Regions from separate parts of the Streptomyces sp. NPDC005811 genome, predicted to be linked through region 4. Evidence: riboswitches for the same ligand, from Rfam matches in the RefSeq annotation. Region 4 holds a riboswitch; each other region holds the start of a gene.
What was found. Region 4 has a riboswitch for S-adenosylmethionine ahead of ABZ490_RS42055 (putative leader peptide). Riboswitches for the same ligand answer to the same signal wherever they lie in the genome.

Region 1 (5,107 bases), on a different contig from region 4:
TGACCAGCTCGCCGCGGCGACCGGCACCACCCGGGTGATCGTCATCCGGGTCCCCGTGGACACGGCCGGCCCCATCGAGTGCGACGGCACCGCGATGGTCCCGGCCGGGCAGGCGCCGGCCGCCCCGGCCGCCGCGGCGACGCCCGGCACCCTCATCGGCAAGCGGTACGTCGACGCCGACGACACCCTCGAACTCCTCTGCACCGCCTCGGGTGCGGGACCCCTGACCTACGGAGGACAGCCGCTCACCGTCAAGGCGCCCAAGGCACTGCCCGCCTCGGACTGATCCGCCTCGGACCGATCAGCCGCGGACCGATTCGCCTCGGACTGTTCCGTCTCACCCGCCGTACTCACCTGGTGGACGCCCCCTTGACGTCCGCCGGGGGTGGATCGACACTCGATTCGGGAATCCTAGTGAACAGGTAGGGAAACATGGGGCGCCTGCATCCGGCCACCGGCCGCACGAGCCGCACGACCTGGTCGTCGCCCCTGCTCACCTCCCGCCGTCACATCGACCTGCAGCGCGTCTGCAGCGCCATCAGCCACCACGGCTGAGCCGGGCCCCTCCCGCGCCGGACCCAGCGGCGGTGTCCACCGGACACCGCCCCGTCCCGCGTGTGTGGACGAAGGGCCGTCTCCCTTTTCGCCGTCGCATCCGCCGCGCGCACGTCCGCCCGTGCGCCCGCCCCCGGGGAGAAGCATGTCCGTCACACCGCTGGCCGCCCACCCGTCCGCGCGCCCCGCCCCCGCCTTCCGGGGCCGCATCGGCCGGGACGCGCGGAGCGGGCACTACGCCGTGCCGCGCCGCTACCGGCTCCATCTGTCCACCGCCGACCCGGACGGACTGCGCATCGCCGTCACCCACGCGCTCCTCGGCCTCGACCGGGCCTGTCCGGTGACCTTCCTGCCCGCCGTCCCCGACTGTCCCGACGGCGGCCACACGCAACTGCGCCCGCTCTACGACGCCAGCGCCCACCGCTACACCGGCCCGGCCCTCGCGCCGGTGCTCAGCGACGACTGGTCGGGCCGGATCGTCTCCACCCACGGCCCCGACATCGCCCGCGACCTGGCCCGGCGGTTCGCCGGCGGCCGGGCGGTGCTGTACCCGTACGGCTCGGAGTCGGAGATCGAGGCCGTGGAACGGATGTGCGCCCAGGGCATCGAGCGGGCGGCCCAGTGTGCCGGGGAGGCGGGCGCCGACCCGGCCGGGCGGACCGCCGCGCTCGACGCGTTGCTCGCCACGCTCGACGTGCTGGAGCAAGGGCTCGGCGTGCAGCCGTACCTGATCAGCGATCAGATCACTGCGGCGGACGTCGAGTTGTGGGTGGCGCTGGTCCGGCTGGACACCGTGCACCGGCACCACCTCGACGCCGACGCCGTGCGCCGCATCGCCGGACACCCCGCCCTGTGGGCCTACGCCCGCCGGCTGGCCGCCCACCCGGCCTTCGGCGCGCACCTCGACCTGGACGGCATCGCCCGCCGCCACCACGCCCGTTGCCAGGGGCTGGAGGCCGCCGGAGCCGCTGTCCAGATCCTGGACTGGGCAGCCCACGCGGCGGACGGAAACAGCCTTCCTCCGCAGGTCAACCGGCCTTGAGGGAGTCCATCCCTCGGACGGCCGTTGACATTTGATCGGTCGACTGCCTTACTTGCGGGCAGAACGGTCATGAGCGTCAGCGACAAGCCCTGGCTTGCTGACCGGCAACCCTCGCTCCGCGGTGGGGTGCCCCAGGTGACGACCGGACCGGATGACGTTTCGGTAAGCGCGAGGCCCACAGGGCCGGAACAGAGATGGTGACGAGATGTACGCAGCTCCCAGGACGGCCGCACGCCGTCCCCAGGGCTGCGTACAGCCGTACGCGAACCTGTCGAACCTGTTCGCCGCCAACCGCGCCGTCGATCTGCTCCGCGTGAACAGCGCACTGTGTACCGCACCGGGCCGTGCCCGCTGTCGGGGCTGAACCTTCTTCTTCTGGCCCTTCGCCCCGACTCCGCGTTCCTGACGGACACCGCCGCAGCGGTGTGCCGCCCACCGCCCCACCCCGGTCCCCCCGTACGCACCCGTGCGCCGTGCGCTGATCCGCAACGGCTCCTCACGTCTGCGTCGGCCCGGGGTGCCCGACTCCCGCCGGAGCCCACCATGAGTGAACCCCCAGGCGCCGTGACCCTCGCCGAGGCACCCGCCGCCGACACCCCGTCAGAGAAGCTCACCGCACAGCGCGTTCAGCCACTGCGCCGCCCGGGACGCTGGATCGCCACCGCCGTGGTGCTGGTCCTGGTGGCCCAGTTCGCGCACGGCCTGGTGTCCAACCCGTTCTACCAGTGGGACCGCTTCGGCTACTGGTTCCTGCGCCCCGTGATCCTCGACGGACTGCTCATCACCCTCGAAGTCACCGCCTACAGCGCGGTGTTGGGCCTTCTCGGCGGAGTCCTGCTCGCCCTCGCCCGGCTCTCGAAGTCCCCGGTGCTGCGGGCCGTCAGCTGGACCTACGTCTGGGCGCTGCGCTCCATCCCGCTGATCGTCGTCCTGCTGTTCCTGTACAACTTCAGCGCCCTGTACCAGACGCTCAGCGTGGGCGTCCCCTTCGGCCCCGCGTTCTTCACCTTCGACGAGTCCCGGCTCGCCACCGACATGGTGATCGCGGTCGTCGGTCTCAGCCTCAACGAGGCCGCCTACGCCGCCGAAGTGGTCCGCGGCGGCATCCTCTCCGTCGACCAGGGCCAGCACGAGGCGGCCGCCGCCCTCGGTCTGCCCAAGGGCTACCAGTTCCGCAGGATCGTCTTCCCGCAGGCCCTGCGCTCGATCGTGCCGAACTACGTCAACCAGCTCATCGGCCTGGTCAAGGCCACCTCGCTGGTGTTCTACGTGTCGCTGCTCGACCTGTTCGGCACCGCGCAGACCATGGGCGCCACCTACCCCGGCGACATCGTGTCGCTGCTGCTGGTCGTCACCGTCTGGTACCTGATCCTGACCAGCCTCGTCTCCGTCGTCCAGTTCTACGTCGAGCGGTACTACGCCCGGGGTGCCACCCGCTCCCTGCCGCCGACGCCGTTGCAGCAGCTGCGGACCGGTCTCACCGACCTGCGTGCCCGCATCCGCCGGGAGGCCGCCGTATGACCGCCGAGACCACCGCCGCGACCGTCACCACCGAGACCGTCGAGACCACCGCCACCACCGAGACCGTCGAGACCGTCGAGACCGAGCAGGCCGCCACCGCGGTGGTGCCCGCCGCCGTCGAGGTGCACGACGTGCACAAGTGGTACGGCGCGCACCGCGTCCTGGACGGTGTCAGCCTGACCGTCCGGCCCGGCGAGGTCACCGTCATCCTCGGCCCGTCCGGCTCCGGCAAGTCCACCCTGCTTCGGGTCATCAACCATCTGGAGAAGCCGGAGATCGGCCATGTCAGCATCAACGGCGAACCGATCGGCGTCCGCCGGCACGGCGGCCGGCTGCGCGAGGTCAGCGAGCGCGTCATCCTCGCCCAGCGCAGCCGCATCGGCTTCGTCTTCCAGAACTTCAACCTCTTCCCGCACCTGACCGTGCTGGACAACGTCGCCGCCGCCCCCGTGGCGACGGGGCGGCTCGGCAAGCCCGAGGCGCAGGAGCTCGCCCGCGAACTCCTCGGCCGGGTCGGCCTCGCCGACAAGGCCGGCGCCTACCCCCGCCAGCTCTCCGGCGGCCAGCAGCAGCGCGTCGCCATCGCCCGCGCCCTCGCCCTGCGCCCCGGCGTCATCCTCTTCGACGAGCCCACCTCCGCCCTCGACCCCGAACTGGTCGGCGAGGTCCTCGCCGTCATCAAGGACCTGGCGACCAGCGGCACCACCCTCGTCATCGTCACCCACGAGGTCGGCTTCGCCCGCGAGGTCGCCGACAAGGTCGTCTTCATCGACGGCGGCCGGATCGTCGAACAGGGCCCGCCCCACGAGGTCCTCGACAAGCCGCAGCACGAGCGGACCCGGGACTTCCTCAGCAAGGTCCTCTGACCGAGCCCACGACTTCCCCCCACGCACGGCAACACCCCTTTCACCCCCTCTCCCTCTCTCTCATCTCACCCAGTCACAAAGGACGGCCATGGCCACCCACTTCACCCGACGCAGCCTGATTCGCGGCATCACCGCGGCGACCGCGGTCGCCACCCTCGCCACCGGGCTCGCCGCCTGCGGTGGTGAGAGCGACGCCGCCACCACGGCCGGATCCGCCGCCTCCGGCAGCGTGACCATCGGCCGGGTCTCCAACGGCGCCGCCAAGGAGACCACCCTGAAGGTCTCCGAGGTCAAGTCGATCAGCGCCGAACTGCCCGCCGCCGTCAAGAAGAGCGGCAAGCTCACCATCGGCATCGGCGCCCTGCCCTCCGGCTTCGCCCCGCTCGCCTACGTCGGCGACGACCAGAAGACCCTCACCGGCGCCGAGCCCGACCTCGGCCGCCTGGTCGCCGCGGTCCTCGGACTGAAGCCCGAGACGAAGAACTTCACCTGGGAGAACCTCTTCGTCGGCATCGACAGCGGCAAGGTCGACGCGGCCTTCTCCAACGTCACCGACACCGAGGAGCGCAAGAAGAAGTACGAGTTCGCCTCCTACCGACAGGACAACCTCGGCTGGGAGGTGAAGAAGTCCAGCACCTGGAACTTCGACGGCAAGTACGAGAACCTCGCCGGCCTCACCGTCTCCGTCGGCTCCGGCACCAACCAGGAGAAGATCCTCCTGGAGTGGAAGAAGAAGCTCGAGGCCGAGGGCAAGAAGCTCACGATCAAGTACTACCCGGACCGCAACGGCCTCTACCTGGCGCTCAGCAGCGGCAAGATCGACGCCTACTTCGGGCCCAACCCCGGCATCGCCTACAACGTCTCCCAGACCGCCGGCACCGCCAACGCGACCCGCAACGCGGGCACCTTCTCCGGCGCCGGCGAGACGCTCCAGGGCCTGATCGCCGCCACCGCCAAGAAGGACAGCGGTCTCGCCAAGCCGCTCGCCGACGCCATCAACTACCTCATCGAGAACGGGCAGTACGCCAAGTGGCTGGCCGCCTACAACCTCTCCAACGAGGCCGTCACCAAGTCCGAGATCAACCCGCCCGGCCTGCCGCTGGACAACTCCTGACACATTCCT
Region 2 (5,107 bases), on a different contig from region 4:
TTCCGGATCAGGTTCCGCGACCCGGTTCCCCAACTGTACCGCGCTCAACCCCACTGAATTGCCCCCTCCGCTTCTCTCACGGAGGGGGCAATTCGATGAACACTCGGTAATCACTGTTACCGACGGTTACTACTGGTGGGTACTGACCGAGGGTCAACCACCGGTCGGACCCGGCTCAGCCGCCGGCGACGGCCGGGATGATCGACACGCCCGCCCCGTCCGGGGTCGCCGTCTCCAGGCCCTGCTCGAAGCGGACGTCGTCGTCGTTCACGTACACGTTCACGAACCGCCGCAGCTTGCCCTGGTCGTCCAGGACCCGGGCGGCGATCCCGGTGTGGTTCTTCTCCAGGTCCGAGATGACCTCGCCGAGGTTGGCCCCTTCGGCGGAGACCTCGGCGGCACCACCGGTGTAGGTGCGCAGGATGGTGGGGATGCGGACGGTGACGCTCATTGCCGATGACCTCCAGTAGGGATTACGCGAGCCCGGCCTCGTGGAAGGACTCCAGCGACGGGCGGATCGTCGCGGTGAGTCCGGTCCCGGCCACCGCGTCCAGCGTCTTCAGACCGTCACCGGTGTTCAGCACGACGGTCGTCTTCGCCGGGTCCAGCAGCCCGTTCTCGATCAGCTTCTTCGTGACGCCGACCGTCACACCGCCGGCGGTCTCCGCGAAGATGCCCTCGGTCCGGGCGAGGATCCCGATCGCCTCGACGACCTGCTCGTCGGTCACGTCCTCCACCGCGCCGCCGGTGCGACGCGCGATGTCGAGGACGTACGGCCCGTCCGCCGGGTTGCCGATCGCCAGCGACTTGGCGATGGTGTTCGGCTTCTGCGGGCGGACCACGTCGTGCCCGGCCTTGAAGGCCACCGACACCGGCGAGCACCCCTCGGCCTGCGCACCGAAGATCTTGTACGGCTTGTCCTCGACGAGCCCCAGCTTGATCAGCTCCTGGAGACCCTTGTCGATCTTCGTGAGCTGGGAGCCGGAGGCGATCGGCACGACCAGCTGGTCCGGGAGCTGCCAGCCGAGCTGCTCGGCGATCTCGTACGCCAGTGTCTTGGAGCCCTCGGCGTAGTACGGCCGCAGGTTGACGTTGACGAAGCCCCAGCCCTCGCCCGCCGGGTCGCCGATGAGTTCGGAGCAGAAGCGGTTGACGTCGTCGTAGTTGCCCTCGATGCCGACGAGCTCGCCGCCGTAGATCGCGGCCATGACGACCTTGCCCTGCTCCAGGTCGTGCGGGATGAACACGCAGGAGCGGAAGCCGGCCCGGGCGGCGGCGGCGCCGACGGCACCGGCGAGGTTGCCGGTGGAGGAGCAGCTCAGGGTGGTGTACCCGAAGGCCCGCGCCGCCTCGACGGCCTGGGCGACGACCCGGTCCTTGAAGGAGTGGGTCGGGTTGCCGGAGTCATCCTTGACGAACAGCTTGCCGGCCTCGACGCCCAGCTCGCGCGCCAGGTTGTCGGCCTTGACGAGCTTGGTCCAGCCGGGGTTGATGTTGGGCTTGTCGGCCACGTCCGCCGGGACGGGCAGCAGCGGCGCGTAGCGCCAGATGTTCGCGGGTCCCGCCTCGATGCGCTTCCTGAGCTCCTCCGGGTCGTAGGAGGAGAAGTCGTACGCGATCTCGAGCGGGCCGAAACACTCCTCGCAGGCGAAGACCGGGCCGAGCGGGACCTGGTGACCGCATTCCCGGCAGCTCAACGCGGCGGCGGGGCCGAGGTCTACGGTGGAGGCGACGGAATCGGTGGATCCGGTTTCAACAGTCTGCGCAGCCATGTGAGGCGAGGCCCTTTCTCCTCATCTTCCTCACGACGCATCTCGCCGTGAGACGGATTTGGCACCTTCCCAAGCCGGGAGCCTCGCGTGAACGAGACCGGCTGGAGGGTTGCCGGGGCTTCATCGGGCCGTATCCCTCTGCCCCTCTGGATGAGCGGTATGAAGTTGTGGACGCCGGGCCACCGAGGACATGCGATGGTCACCCGCGTTGTCCAAGACTGTAACCGACAACCTGGACAGTTGAGATAGTCGTCCGAACCGCGAGATGGATCACAGGTGAAGGAGCCGCCTACGTGCTGGAAGAAGTCGAGCGCTGGCTGACCACCCGCTCCTGGACCATGACCGATCGGCCACTGCACCGGATCATGGCCGCCAAGCGGTCCTCGGGGCAGCGGGTCAGTGTCGTGCTGCCCGCACTCAACGAGGAGGAGACCGTCGGTGACATCGTCGCGGTCATCCGGCACGACCTCATGCAGCAGGTCCCGCTGGTCGACGAGCTCGTGGTCGTCGACTCGGGGTCGACCGACCGCACGGCGGCGGTCGCGGCGGCGGCGGGGGCGCGGGTCGTCCACCGCGACACGATCCTGCCCCGCATCCCGGCCGTGCCCGGCAAGGGCGAGGTCCTGTGGCGCTCCCTGCTGGTCACCGGCGGGGACATCGTCTGCTTCATCGACGCCGACCTCCGGGAGTTCTCCTCGGACTTCGTCTCCGGCATCGTCGGCCCGCTGCTCACCGACCCCGCGGTGGACCTCGTCAAGGGGATGTACGACCGTCCCCTGGGCGGCGCCGCCGGGCAGGGCGGCCGGGTCACCGAGCTGATGGCGCGCCCGCTGCTGAACATGCACTGGCCGCAGCTGGCCGGTTTCGTGCAGCCGCTCGGCGGCGAGTACGCGGCCCGTCGCTCACTGCTCGAACAGCTGCCGTTCCCGGTGGGGTACGGCGTCGAGCTGGGGATGCTGATCGACGCGCTGCACCTGGTGGGCCTCGACGCGCTCGCGCAGGTCGACGTCGGGGTGCGCAGGCACCGCCACCAGGACGGGCAGGCCCTCGGCCGGATGGCGGCGGCGATCTACCGGACCGCCCAGCTGCGGCTGGCCCGCGGCCATCTCGTCCGCCCCGCCCTGACCCAGTTCGAGCGCGGCGCCGACGGGTTCGAGCCGCGTACGTACTCGGTGGACACGGAGGAGCGGCCGCCGATGGCGGAGATCGCGGAGTACCAGTCCCGCAAGGTCGCCTAGCCGATTCCGCCGTACGGGGGACGGGTCGTATACGGCCGGATATGACCCGTCCACGCAGCGCCACCGTACGTTTGAGCGTTTCCCGACCGGGCTAGGTTGAGGCGTATGGCTTCCACGCACGACACTGCTGCTCGGGGTGCTCAGGTGCTGGTCGCGTCCAACCGCGGCCCGGTCTCCTACACGGTGGGCGAGGACGGCTCGCTGCACTCGAAACGCGGGGGCGGCGGGCTGGTCTCCGGTCTGTCGGCGATCGGCCCCGAGGCGGGCGCCCTGTGGGTGTGCTCGGCGCTGTCCGACGGCGACCGGGAGGCGGTCCGGCGCGGGGTCGGCGAGGAGGGCGTGCGGATGCTGCCCGTTCCCGCCGACGTGCACGCGGACGCCTACAACGGCATCGCGAACTCGGTGCTCTGGTTCATCCACCACCTGCTGTACCAGACCCCGCTGGAACCGGCCTTCGACTCGGAGTTCCGGCGCCAGTGGGCGTCGTACGAGACGTACAACCGCGCCTTCGCGGAGGCGCTCGCGCAGGAGGCGGGGCCGGGCGCGGCGGTCCTCGTGCAGGACTACCACCTCTGTCTGGTCCCCGGGATGCTCCGCGCGCTCCGCCCCGACCTGCGGATCGGGCACTTCTCGCACACGCCGTGGGCGCCGGTGGACTACTTCGGGCTGCTGCCGTCGGACATCCGCGAGCAGCTGCTGCGGGGCATGCTCGGCGCGGACCGGCTGGGTTTCCTCACCCGACGCTGGGCGGACGCGTTCACCGCGTGCTGCGCGGAGTACGCGGGCGGCACGGGCGGCACCCGGATCGGGGTGCACGGGCTGGGCGCCGACGCCGACTTCCTGCGCGAGCGCGCGCACCGGCCGGACGTGGCGGAGCGGATCGCCGCCCTGCGCGCGGAGATCGGCGGCGCGGAGTCGGGGGCCGGGCGGCGCCGGACGATCGTCCGGGTCGACCGCACCGAGCTGTCGAAGAACATCGTGCGCGGTCTGCTGGCGTACCGGCAGCTGCTCGACGACCACCCCGAGTGGCGGGAGCGGGTCGTCCACCTCGCCTTCGCCTATCCCTCCCGGCAGGATCTCGCCGTCTACCGCGACTACACGGCTGAGGTGGCGCGGCTGTCGGCGGAGATCAACGAGCGGTACGGCACACCGGGCTGGACCCCGGTGCTGCTGAACCTGGAGGACGACTTCGCCCGCTCCCTCGCCGCCTACCGCCTCGCGGACGTGGCCCTGGTCAACCCGATCCGGGACGGGATGAACCTGGTCGCCAAGGAGGTCCCGGTGGTCTCCGACGAGGGGTGCGTGCTGGTGCTGTCGCGGGAGGCGGGGGCGTACTGGGAGCTGGGCGAGGACGCGCTCGTGGTGAACCCGTACGACGTCCTGGAGACGGCCCGGGCCCTGCACGAGGCCCTGACCATGGGGCCGGAGGAGCGCGCCGAGCGCGTCAAACGGCTGGCCGCCGCCGCGACCGCGCTGCCCCCGGCCCAGTGGTTCCTGGACCAGCTGACGGCCCTGCGGGACCTTCAGCCCAGCTGACGGGCGAGGTCCTTCAGGAGCCGTACGACGCCGGCGGGGCCGTCGACGACCAGGTCGGCGCGGGTGGCGAGTTCCGTCACCTCGGTGGAGCCGCTGCAGACGAGGAGGCCGGGGACGCCGTCCTGGCGGAGTTTCTCGACGGCGGCGAAGGCGGGGAGGTCGCCGAGGTCGTCGCCGGCGTAGAGGACGGACCGGGCGCCGGTGGCGCGGACGTGGTCGAGGAGGGCGACGCCCTTGTCCATGCCGGGCGGGCGCAGCTCCAGGACGTACCGGCCGGGTTCGACGATCAGGCCGTGGCGGGCGGCGAGGGCGGCGAGGGGTTCGCGGAGGGCCTCGAAGGCGGCGAGGGGGTCGGTGGCGCGGCGGGTGTGCACGGCGACGGCGCGGCCGCCCTTCTCCTCCACCCACACGCCCCGGCCCGCGTCGGCGGCCGCCAGGACGGCGGGCAGTTCGGCGCGGACGGCGGCGACGCCCGGGTGGGGTGCGGGGGCGGTGATCTCCTGGGTGCGGGCCTCCCAGCGCTCGGCGCCGTAGTGGCCGAGGACGGTGAGGTGGTCCAGC
Region 3 (5,107 bases), on a different contig from region 4:
TACGCGTGGGCGCGTTTCGGCCGTACGACTAGAGTGAGGCCCGCCCCAGCTCCGGCCCCCGAGGGAGAGAACCAGCCGTGATCACCGCGATCGTCCTCATCAAGACCAGCGTGGACCGGATCCCCGAGATCGCCGAGCGGATCGCGGCGCTGGACTCCGTGAGCGAGGTGTTCTCCGTGACCGGGACGTACGACCTGATCGCCATGGTCCGGGTGCAGCAGCACGAGGACCTCGCGGAGGTCATCCCGGGCAGCATCAGCAAGATCCCCGGCGTCGAGGCCACGGACACGCACGTGGCGTTCCGTACGTACTCCCAGCACGACCTGGAGGCGGCGTTCGCGATCGGCCTGGACTCCTGACCGGCTGAACCCCGCCTCCGGCGCGACGGCGCCTCACACCGCCGGGACGCAGCGGCCGTCCTCCGTGCGGTACGTCCACTGCGGGCCCTCGGTCACCAGCTCGCGGACCGCCGTCACGAAACGGTCCACGTGCTCGTCCGGGGTCCCCGCGCCGAAGCTCACCCGGATGGCGTTCAGGGACTTCTCGCCCGGGGCCGCCTCGGGGGCACCGCACTCGCCCTGGGTCTGGGGGTCGCTGCCCAGCAGGGTGCGGACCAGGGGGTGGGCGCAGAAGAGGCCGTCGCGGACGCCGATGCCGTACTCGGCGGAGAGGGCCGCGGCGAAGTGGGAGCTGTTCCAGCCCTCGACGACGAAGGAGATCACACCGACCCGCGGGGCGTCGTCGCCGAACAGGGACAGGATCCTGACCTGCGGAACCTCGGCGAGGCCCGCGCGGACCCGGCCGATCAGGTGCTGCTCACGGGCGACGAGGTTGTCGAAGCCGGCCTCCGTGAGGGCCTTACAGGCCGAGGCGATGGAGTAGGCGCCGATGACGTTCGGGGAGCCGGCCTCGTGGCGGGCGGCCGTCTCGTGCCATTCCACGTCCACTCCCCCGTCCTCGCGCCGGGTGACCTTGCGGCTGGCGCCGCCGCCCGCGAGGTAGGGGTCGGCGGCCCGGAGCCAGTCGGCGCGTCCGGCGAGAACGCCGGAGCCGAAGGGGGCGTACAGCTTGTGGCCGGAGAAGGCGACCCAGTCGACGTCCAGGTCACGGACCGACACGGGGTGGTGCGGGGCCAGCTGCGCCGCGTCCAGGACGATCCGGGCGCCGTGCGCGTGCGCGGCCGCCGCGAGCTCCCGTACGGGCCACAGCTCGCCGGTGACGTTGGACGCGCCGGTGACACAGACCAGGGCCGGACCGTGGGGGTCGCGGTCGGCGAGGGCGCGCTCCAGGGTCTCGACGGCCTGCCGCGGGGTGCGCGGGGCGTCCAGGTAGGTGACCCGGGCGTCCTTCCAGGGCAGCAGGCTCGCGTGGTGCTCGGTCTCGAAGACGAAGACCTGGCAGCCGGCCGGGAGCGCGGCGGCCAGCAGGTTCAGGGAGTCGGTGGTGGAGCGGGTGAAGACGAGCTGGTCGTCCTCGCGGCAGTCCAGGAACGCGGTGACCGTGCGGCGGGCGTTCTCGAACAGGTCCGTGGAGAGCTGGGAGAGGTAGCCGGCGCCGCGGTGGACGCTGCCGTAGTACGGGGCGTAGGCCGCCACGTCGTCCCAGACGCGCTGGAGGGCGGGGGCGCTGGCGGCGTAGTCGAGCGCCGCGTAGGTGACCTCGCCGCCGGTGACGAGCGGGACGGTGACATCGCGGCCCAGAACGGGCAGCTCCGCCGAAAGGTCGCAAACGGGGCGGGTGGTGGCAGCGCTGGAGACAGACATGGCGAACTCCTGTGAAGGGCAAGCGGAATCACCGTGCGAGCGGGTACGGCTCGAGCACGGAGAAAAGTGAAAAGGGGTGTGCGGAGGCGGGGCTCGGCGCCCTATCGCATTCGCTTGCTCACAGAAGGCTCCCTCGACGACCAGGACCCCTGGTGTTTCGCGAGGGGTCCGCGCTTGCCGTGGACCTCGCTGCCCACGGCCTGGTCTTCACCCGGGGCACCCCGCCACGGACGGAGGGTTGCCGGACAGTCGGCCGGGGCCTCATGACTGTCACTCATGACCTGTACAGGAACGTACGGGAAGTGATCGCGGTCCCGCAACCCGTGTCCGAATGACGGGACCGCGCTCCTTCGCCGTCGTCAGGAGTTGGTCGCCGCGACCCAGCGGTCCAGGGCCTGCTTGGCGGCGCCCGAGTCGATGGACTCGGCCGCGCGGTCCATGCCGGCCCGGATCTGCTCCGCCAGGGTGCCCGTGCCCGGCTCCAGGGCGACCAGGGCGGCCGCCGAGTTCAGCAGCACGGCGTCCCGCACGGGGCCCTGCTCGCCGTCCAGCAGGCGGCGGGCGACCTCCGCGTTGTACGACGGGTCGCCGCCCCGCAGGGCCTCCACCGGGACCAGCTCGATGCCGACGTCCCGCGGGTCGAAGACCTCCTCGGTGACCTTGCCCTCGCGCACCACCCACACCCGGGAGGTGGCCGTGGTGGTCAGCTCGTCGAGGCCGTCGTCGCCCCGGAACACCAGGGAGGAGTGGCCGCGCTCGGCGAAGACGCCCGCGACGACCGGCGCCATGCGCGGGTCCGCGACCCCGACCGCCTGGGCCCGCACCCGGGCCGGATTGGTCAGCGGGCCGAGGATGTTGAAGACCGTGCGGATGCCCAACTGGCCGCGCGCGGCGCCCGCGTGACGCAGCGCCGGATGGAACTTGACCGCGAAGCAGAAGGTGATCCCGGCCTCCCGGGCCACCTCGGCCACCCGCGCCGGGGTCAGCTCCAGATTGACGCCCAGCTTCTCCAGCACGTCCGAGGCACCGGAGGCGGAGGACGCGGCCCGGTTGCCGTGCTTGACGACGGTGGCGCCGCTGCCGGCCACGACGATCGCCGACATGGTGGAGATGTTGACGGTCTTGGCGCCGTCGCCGCCCGTCCCGACGATGTCGACGGTCCGGCCCGGCACCTCGATCGTGTTGGCGTGCGCGTACATCGTCCGCACGAGCCCGTTGATCTCCTCGACGGTCTCGCCCTTGGCCCGCAGCGCCACCACGAACCCGGCGATCTGCGCGTCCGTCGCCTCCCCGCGCATGATCCGGTCCATCGCCCACGCGGTGGCGTCGGCGCTCTGGTCACGGCCGTACAGCAGGGCGTTCAGCACGTCGGGCCAGGAACGGCCCGCCGCGGTGTCGCCTCCAGCGGGGGTCACAGCGCTCATAGCCGCTCCTGGGTGTCGTAGAACCACGTGGAGCCACCTTATCCAGCTCAGGACACGGCGAAGGGCCCCGTCCGAACACCGGACGGGGCCCTTCGATCACGGCGTGGCGACGCCGGACGATCAGTGGTGGCCGTGGCCGCTCGTGATCTCCTTGTACTCCTCGACGGTCGGCTTCGGGATCTGCTGGTCCTCGCCGAAGTACGCGCCGCTGATCTTGGCGCGCAGCTTCTCGGACCGCTTGATCTTGCGCTCGACACCGTTCTCGTCGACCGCCGGGCCGACCGCGGCCGGCTGGTACTGCTCGTGCGCCGTGATGGTGTGGAGCTGCTCCTGGCTGAGCGGCTCGTGGACCTCGATGAACTCACCGTGCGGCAGGCGCTTGATGGTGCCGGTCTCGCGACCGTGCAGCACCTTGTCCCGGTCCCGGCGCTGGAGGCCGAGGCAGATGCGCTTGGTGAGGAGGTACGCGATGACCGGTCCGACGAAGAAGAAGATCCGGACGAACCAGGTGATCGAGTTGATCGACAGGTGGAAGTGGGTGGCCCACAGGTCGTTGCCACCGCCGACCAGCGTGATCATGTACATCGTGACCCAGGCGACGCCCAGCGCGGTGCGCGTGGGGGCGTTGCGCGGACGGTCCAGGATGTGGTGCTCGCGCTTGTCGCCGGTGATCCACGACTCGATGAACGGGTACACCGCCATCGCCACGAGGACGACACCGAACAGCGTCAGCGGGATGAAGACGCCCAGGACCAGCGTGTGGCCCCAGATGTTGACCTCCCAGCCCGGCATGAAGCGGATCAGACCCTCGGCGAAGCCCATGTACCAGTCGGGCTGGGCGCCGGTGGACACCTGGTCCGGACGGTAGGGGCCGAAGACCCACACCGGGTTGATCTGGGCGAGCGCCGCGATGGCCGCGATCGTGCCGAAGACCAGGAAGAAGAACCCGCCCGCCTTCGCCATGTACACGGGCAGCAGGGGCATGCCGACGACGTTCTTGTTGCTCTTGCCGGGGCCCGCGAACTGCGTGTGCTTGTGGTAGAAGACCAGGATCAGGTGGCCCACCACCAGGCCGAGCATGATGCCCGGCAGCAGCAGGATGTGGATCGAGTAGAACCGCGCCACGAAGTCGTGGCCCGGGAACTCGCCGCCGAAGAGGAACATCGAGATGTACGTGCCGACGATCGGGGTCGCCAGGATGGCGCCCTGGGTGAAGCGGACACCGGTGCCGGAGAGCAGGTCGTCCGGGAGCGAGTAACCGGTGAAGCCGGTGAACATGCCCAGGACGAACAGCAGGAAGCCGAACAGCCAGTTGATCTCACGCGGCTTGCGGAACGCGCCGGTGAAGAACACACGCATCATGTGCACGAACATGCCGGCGAGGAAGATCAGCGCCGACCAGTGGTGGATCTGCCGGATGAGCAGACCACCGCGCACGTCGAAGGAGATGTGCATGGTCGAGTTGAACGCCTCGGACATCAGCTGTCCCTGGAGCGGGACGTAGCTGCCGTGGTACTCCACCTCGTTCATCGACGGGTGGAAGAACAGCGTCAGATACACACCCGTGAGGATGATGATGATGAAGCTGTACAGGCAGATCTCGCCCAGCATGAACGACCAGTGGTCGGGGAAGATCTTGCGCATGTTGGCCTTGGCGAGGGAGTAGATCCCCAGCCGGCCGTCGGCCCAGTCGGCGATCCGCTCGCCGGCCGGCGCCTTCCCGCGGTCGCGGGACTGTGCGTTCTCGTTGGTGCTCATCCGCGCTCCCAGAAGGCAGGACCGACGGGCTCTTCGAAGTCGCCGAGCGCCTCGAGGTAGCCCTCGTCGTTCACGCCGATGCGCAGCTGCGGCAGGGCGTGACCGGCCGGGCCGAAGATGACCTTGGCGCCGTCGGAGAGGTCGAAGGTGGACTGGTGGCAG
Region 4 (5,107 bases):
GCTGGGTGATCTGGAGCTGCCTGAGGGTGATCTGGACGCCGACCGCCTTGAGCTGCTGCTGGATCAGCTCCAACGCGGGCTGGTTGGTGGCCGCGTTGGGGATCCAGGTGACGGTCAGACTGAGCTTCTTCCCGCCCTTGGTGCGGATGCCGTCACTGCCCGTCTTCCAACCGGCCGCGTCCAGCAGGGACTTGGCCTTGGCCGCGTCCAGGGGCAGGTCGGCGGAGAGGTCGGTGTAGTCGGGCGTGGTGTGGGCGAGGACGCTGGTCGCCGCCCGGGTGCCGGTCGGGAACACGGTGTCGGCGATCTGCTGCCGGTCGACGGCGAGCAGGATCGCCCGGCGCACCCGCGCGTCCTTCAGGGCGGGCTTGGAGTTGTTCAGCCCGAGACCGAACACCACACCGGGGTTGGCCCGCCGCTGGAGCGTGACCTGACCGCCCTTCAGCGCGGCCTCGTTGGCCTTGCCGACGCTGCCGATCGCGTCCACCTGGCCGGACTGGAGACTGCCGGCCCGTACGCCCGCCTCCGGAACGACCTTGAACACCAGCTTGTCGAGATAGGCCTCGCCCTTCTTGCTCCACCGCGAGGAACCCCAGGCGTACCCGGTGCGCCTGGCCAGGGTGATCGACTGGTTCTGCACATACTGCTTCAGCACGAAGGGCCCGGACCCGATCACGCCGTCGCTGCACTTCTGCTGCGGGGTCCTCCGCACGCTCGCCGACGACTCGATGCCCAGCGAATGTGTGGAAGTGGCTTGCAGGAACTGGGCGTTGGGCTGGGCGAACGTCACCTTGACGGTGAGCGGGTCGACCACGGCAGTGCTCTTGACACCGCTCAGATAGCCCTGGGCCAGGGTCCCGAGGGCGCCGAGCTTCGGTACGGCGTCGAAGTTGTCCTTGACGACCTGCGCGGTCAGCTTCGACCCGTCGCTGAAGGTGACGCCCGACCTCAGATGGAAGGTGAACGTGGTGGTGTCGGAGCTGATGTCCCAGCTCTTCGCCAGCCACGGCACGATCTTGCCGGTCTTGGGGTCCTGGTCCGTCAGGGAGTCCACGAGCTGGCGTACCGAGTAGATGGTGTCGTTGCTGCCGACCTGCTGCGGATCCACGCAGCCGGCGTCCGACCCCACCGCGAAGGTCAGGGTGCCGCCGGACTTCGCCGGGCCGTCGCCGGAGCCGGAGCCGTCGGTGCCCGATCCGCAGGCGGTCAGGAGGACGCCGCTGGTCACCAGGGCGGTCAGGGCCGCCCAGCGGGAGGATCTGACGTCGGGAAGTGCGTTCACGGAGGGTTCTCCTACTCGTGTCACCAGGCATGGGGGTGCCGTACCGGGCACGGTCCCGCGCAGGGGCGTGCGGCCCCCGGGGAGCGCTGGGCAGACAGGGGTCAGCGAGAAAAACGAGAAAAGGGGGAAGCGGGAAAAGGGGGAGTGTGGAAGGCGATCAGGCGGCGGGCAGGCCCGTCAGGCCTGACAGAGGCAGCTGGTCGAGCGCTTCAGATCGATGTGGCGCCGACGGGAGAGCCGGGAGAACACCGTGGCGACGGCGAAGGAGGCAGCGAGCTCACCGCTGTGCCGCATACTCGTCCTCCCCGTCTCCGGCCCGCCGAAGGGGCCACGCGCTTGCGGGGATCATCGGTGATCCCGCCGGGCTTTCACCTGGAGCACCCCACCGCGCGGGAGGGTTGCCGGTCAGCAAGCCAGGGCTTGACGCTGACACTCGATGCCATTCGTGATCGTACGGAGCGGACTTGTCGTACGTCAATGGCGGAACCGCTCAGGCACCGCCGCGCTCGCGAGGGAGTTTCTGTCCGGCCTCGATCGCCACCGGCAGCCGGTTCTCGGCCGGCGGCAGTGGGCAGGTGGCGAGGTCCGTGTAGGCGCACGGAAGATTCGCCGCGCGATTGAAGTCCAGGACGACCGTGCCGTCGGCGGCGGGCGCCTCGACCGCCAGCACGCGGTTGGCGGCGTACGTGGTGACACCGGAGGTCGCGTCGGTGAACAGCACCGTCAGCTGTCCCGCACCCCGTCCCGGGAACGCGGTCAGGGACAGCCGGTGCCCGTCCAGCTCGAACTCGACCCTTCCCGGAGCGTCGTACACATGCTCCAGTCCCTCGACCGCGGCGCCCACGGTGGTCGGCCGGGGCGTGTCGAAGGGGACGTACCGGCCCGGCACGGCCCAGCGCGGGTCGGGCGCGTAGGCGGGCGTCCCGGTGAAGGCCGTGCGCAGCGGTGCGTCCGGGTGCCTGGGGCGCACGATGTCGTGGCCGCCCCGCTTGGCGACCTCGATCACGGCGTCTCCCCAGACCGCGTCGACGCCGCCGCGCTCGGGCAGGACGCCGAAGCGGTGTTCGCCGCGCACGGGCTCCCCGGCGACCAGCAGTTCCTCCCCTTCGTCGAGGTGTACGACGACCCCGTCGGGGCCGGTGTGCCAGGCGCCGGGAGCGTCGGGGAAACGCTGCGGCCGGTCGTCCAGCCAGTGCAGGCCCGTGATCGCCAGGAATCCGTGCGGGTCGGCGAGCCGGGCCTCCTGGGCGCGGTACCAGTCCAGCCAGCGCTCGGTGAAGGCGTGCAGGTCCGCCGCGGTCGCTTCCGTCGTCATGTGTCCTCCTTCGGTGGGCGAGGCTCAGCCTCGCGCAGGGGTGGGTACAGGGGTTCGTCCGGCCGGACGGGAGCCTCAGCCGGCCAGTGCGCCCAGGAGTTCCCAGGTGCGCCGGCGGTCCGCATCTCCCGCGAGGTCGGTGCCCGAGAACACGACCTCGGTGGCCCCGGCGTCGCGGTAGCGCCGCACCTCGGCCTCGATCGCCCTCTCGTCGCCGATCACGGCCAGGTCGGCGGCCCGTCGGCCGCCGGAGAGCTCGATGACCCGCGCGTAGGACGGGATCCCTTCGTAGAAGGCGAGGTTCTCGGTGGCCCGCGGCCTCGGCCGCGGCGGTCAGGGCGGGAACGATGTGGTCCGCGGTCCGGCGAGATGGGGCAGGATCCCGTTCACCTCGGAAGTCGGCCGTGCCGGTCTCGGTCAACTGCCGTAGCGCGGTGAGGAATTCACGCAGCCGGGCGACGGGCCGTTCGAAGGGCAGGCCGAACCCGGTCTCCGTCAGCAGTTTCGTGCCCAGCGCCAGACCGAGGTGGTAGCGGCCGTGCGTGGCGGCCTGGGCGGTCTGGGCCTGGCTGGAGACGAGCAGCGGATGCCGGCCGAAGACGGGGATCGCCGAGGTCCCCACCTGCAGTCCGGGCACCTCGCGGCCCACGATCGCCGCGAGCAGGGGCGAGTCGGCGCCGAAGGCCTGCCCGAACCAGGCCGACCGCAGACCGGCGGCCGCGGCCGCGGCCGCCCGGGCGAGTCGCACGGTCGCGTCGACCTGGTTGGGCGCGTCGGTTGCGTCGAACGTCACTCCCACCGTCATGCCAGTCAGAACGGACACCGGTCGAACCCGCATTCCGGCCCGGGTGTGACAGCTTCTTTGCAGTCATGTGTACGCGCCCGGGCTCGTCCCGGCAGGCGTTCGCGGGCGTGCTGTGATCCGGCCACGGAGACCGCCCGGTCCGTCCCGCGCGAAGGAACCCCATGGCCCAGCCCACAACCCTGCCCGTCATCGGCATCTCCCGCCTCCGCGCCCCGGACACCGACCGCGACGGCTTCCTCGCCGAACTCCGTTCCGCCGCCCACGAGGTGGGCTTCCTCCAGGTCACCGGCCACGGCGTCCCCGCCGCCCTGCCCGAGGAACAGCGGCTGGAGATCGAGAACCTCGACTCGCCGCAGTTCCGCGGCTACACGCGCACCGGGACGGAGTACACGGCGGGCGCCGCCGACTGGCGCGAGCAGATCGACATCCTCGTGCTGCGCCGGCAGGCGGAGGCCCTGCGGGTGAGCCGTGCGGTGCTCCGTGCCCTCGCCGCCGCGGGCCACCGAGGACGCCGAGCAGGGCGTCGGCGCACACAAGGACTACGGCTATCTCGCCCTGCTCCAGCAGTGCCGGACGCCTTCGTGTGCAACATCGGCGAGATGCTGGAGATCGCCACCCAGGGTCATCCGAGGGCGACACGGCACCGCGTGGTCAGCCCCGCGCCGGCGTCCACCGCTACTCCCTCCCCTCCTTCCTCGGCCCGCGCCTCGCCGAGCGCTGGTGGTCCGATGTCCTGGCCCGGCAGGAGGCCGGCCGATGACCCACGACCGTTGGGCCTTCGAGGCCTGCCATGTGCACGCCGGCGCACGCGCGACACCGATCCACCCGGCGACGAGCTATGTCTTCCGGGACACCCGGCAGGCCGCGGAGGCCTTCGCACTCGCCGACCTCACGACCCACGCCTACACCCGGCTGTCCAACCCGACCACGGCCGTCGCCGAGGACCGCACCCGCACCCTCCTGAAGCACACGTTCGCCGACTTCGGCGCCTCGTACGACGCGGTACGGCCGACCACGCAGGCCTTCTTCGGCGAGACCCTCGGCAACCCGCGCGGCAACGTCCTCGACATCGAGGCCGTCGCCCGCGACAACACCGCGCTCACCCCGTACCTGCTGCGCCCCCTGGAACACGGCACCGCTGTCGGCGGCGCCGTCGTGGACGGCGGGCACTTCGACTTCGGCGCCGATGCCGGCCGGTGGCCCGGACCGACCCGTCCGTATCCGACGTACGACGGGCTGTCGTTCTGGGACGCCTTCTCCGACCCTGTTCCTCCAGGGCCTGGAGCTGGAGGAACACTCCCCAGGTCACCCGGGTGCACTACGCCGGCCTGGAGGCGGGCGGGCGGTTCGTGGAAGGGCTCCGGCTGTTCAGCCATGTCGCGACCATCGGCGACGTACGCGGCCTCGTCGGTCCCTAAGGCGTCGACGATCTGCTCACCGACCTCGCGGCGGGCCTGCGAGCCGCCTGAACCCGCGCCACCATCGAGGAGAGGGGCACGGAGTGCTGCGTACCGGGGCCGCCGTGCGGTGACCCGCGACCGTCCGGAGGCGGATGTGACAGTGAACCGGCTGGGCCTGGTCGTGCACGGTGGACGCCCCGAGGCCGTCGCGGCGGCCGGGCTGGTCCGCGCCTGGTGCGGGGAGCACGGCGTGGGGTGCACGGACATCGACGTATGGCACGACGGCGGACGGCGCAGCGCCCGCG

Region 1: it holds a riboswitch for S-adenosylmethionine, as region 4 does, so the genes downstream of both, ABZ490_RS04895 (amino acid ABC transporter permease) here and ABZ490_RS42055 (putative leader peptide) in region 4, are expected to answer to the same signal.
Region 2: it holds a riboswitch for S-adenosylmethionine, as region 4 does, so the genes downstream of both, thrC (threonine synthase) here and ABZ490_RS42055 (putative leader peptide) in region 4, are expected to answer to the same signal.
Region 3: it holds a riboswitch for S-adenosylmethionine, as region 4 does, so the genes downstream of both, ABZ490_RS37135 (aminotransferase class V-fold PLP-dependent enzyme) here and ABZ490_RS42055 (putative leader peptide) in region 4, are expected to answer to the same signal.

What each region holds. Positions count from the first base shown of each region.
Region 1 covers NZ_JBEXXK010000003.1:255,601-260,707, forward strand. The annotation lists gene ABZ490_RS04875 (hypothetical protein) at 1-3, shown strand, start outside; gene ABZ490_RS04880 (hypothetical protein) at 1-286, shown strand, start outside; gene ABZ490_RS04885 (putative leader peptide) at 433-555, shown strand; gene ABZ490_RS04890 (glutathione S-transferase C-terminal domain-containing protein) at 701-1,597, shown strand; SAM riboswitch class IV at 1,663-1,772, shown strand; gene ABZ490_RS04895 (amino acid ABC transporter permease) at 2,141-3,118, shown strand; gene ABZ490_RS04900 (amino acid ABC transporter ATP-binding protein) at 3,220-3,984, shown strand; gene ABZ490_RS04905 (ABC transporter substrate-binding protein) at 4,073-5,098, shown strand.
Region 2 covers NZ_JBEXXK010000005.1:71,637-76,743, reverse strand. The annotation lists gene ABZ490_RS06930 (MoaD/ThiS family protein) at 176-451, opposite strand; gene thrC (threonine synthase) at 474-1,772, opposite strand; SAM riboswitch class I at 1,791-1,929, opposite strand; gene ABZ490_RS06920 (glucosyl-3-phosphoglycerate synthase) at 2,066-3,010, shown strand; gene ABZ490_RS06915 (trehalose-6-phosphate synthase) at 3,116-4,546, shown strand; gene otsB (trehalose-phosphatase) at 4,534-5,107, opposite strand, start outside.
Region 3 covers NZ_JBEXXK010000045.1:26,579-31,685, forward strand. The annotation lists gene ABZ490_RS37125 (rhomboid family intramembrane serine protease) at 1-81, shown strand, start outside; gene ABZ490_RS37130 (Lrp/AsnC ligand binding domain-containing protein) at 78-359, shown strand; gene ABZ490_RS37135 (aminotransferase class V-fold PLP-dependent enzyme) at 393-1,763, opposite strand; SAM riboswitch class IV at 1,929-2,045, opposite strand; gene trpD (anthranilate phosphoribosyltransferase) at 2,123-3,187, opposite strand; gene ABZ490_RS37145 (cytochrome bc complex cytochrome b subunit) at 3,308-4,945, opposite strand; gene ABZ490_RS37150 (Rieske 2Fe-2S domain-containing protein) at 4,942-5,107, opposite strand, start outside.
Region 4 covers NZ_JBEXXK010000058.1:12,954-18,060, reverse strand. The annotation lists gene ABZ490_RS42060 (ABC transporter substrate-binding protein) at 1-1,282, opposite strand, end outside; gene ABZ490_RS42055 (putative leader peptide) at 1,460-1,576, opposite strand; SAM riboswitch class IV at 1,610-1,723, opposite strand; gene ABZ490_RS42050 (DUF1684 domain-containing protein) at 1,773-2,597, opposite strand; partial or broken gene ABZ490_RS42045 (LLM class flavin-dependent oxidoreductase) at 2,673-3,402, opposite strand; partial or broken gene ABZ490_RS42040 (2-oxoglutarate and iron-dependent oxygenase domain-containing protein) at 3,564-3,779, shown strand; partial or broken gene ABZ490_RS42035 (hypothetical protein) at 4,159-4,820, shown strand; gene ABZ490_RS42030 (NAD(+)/NADH kinase) at 4,957-5,107, shown strand, end outside.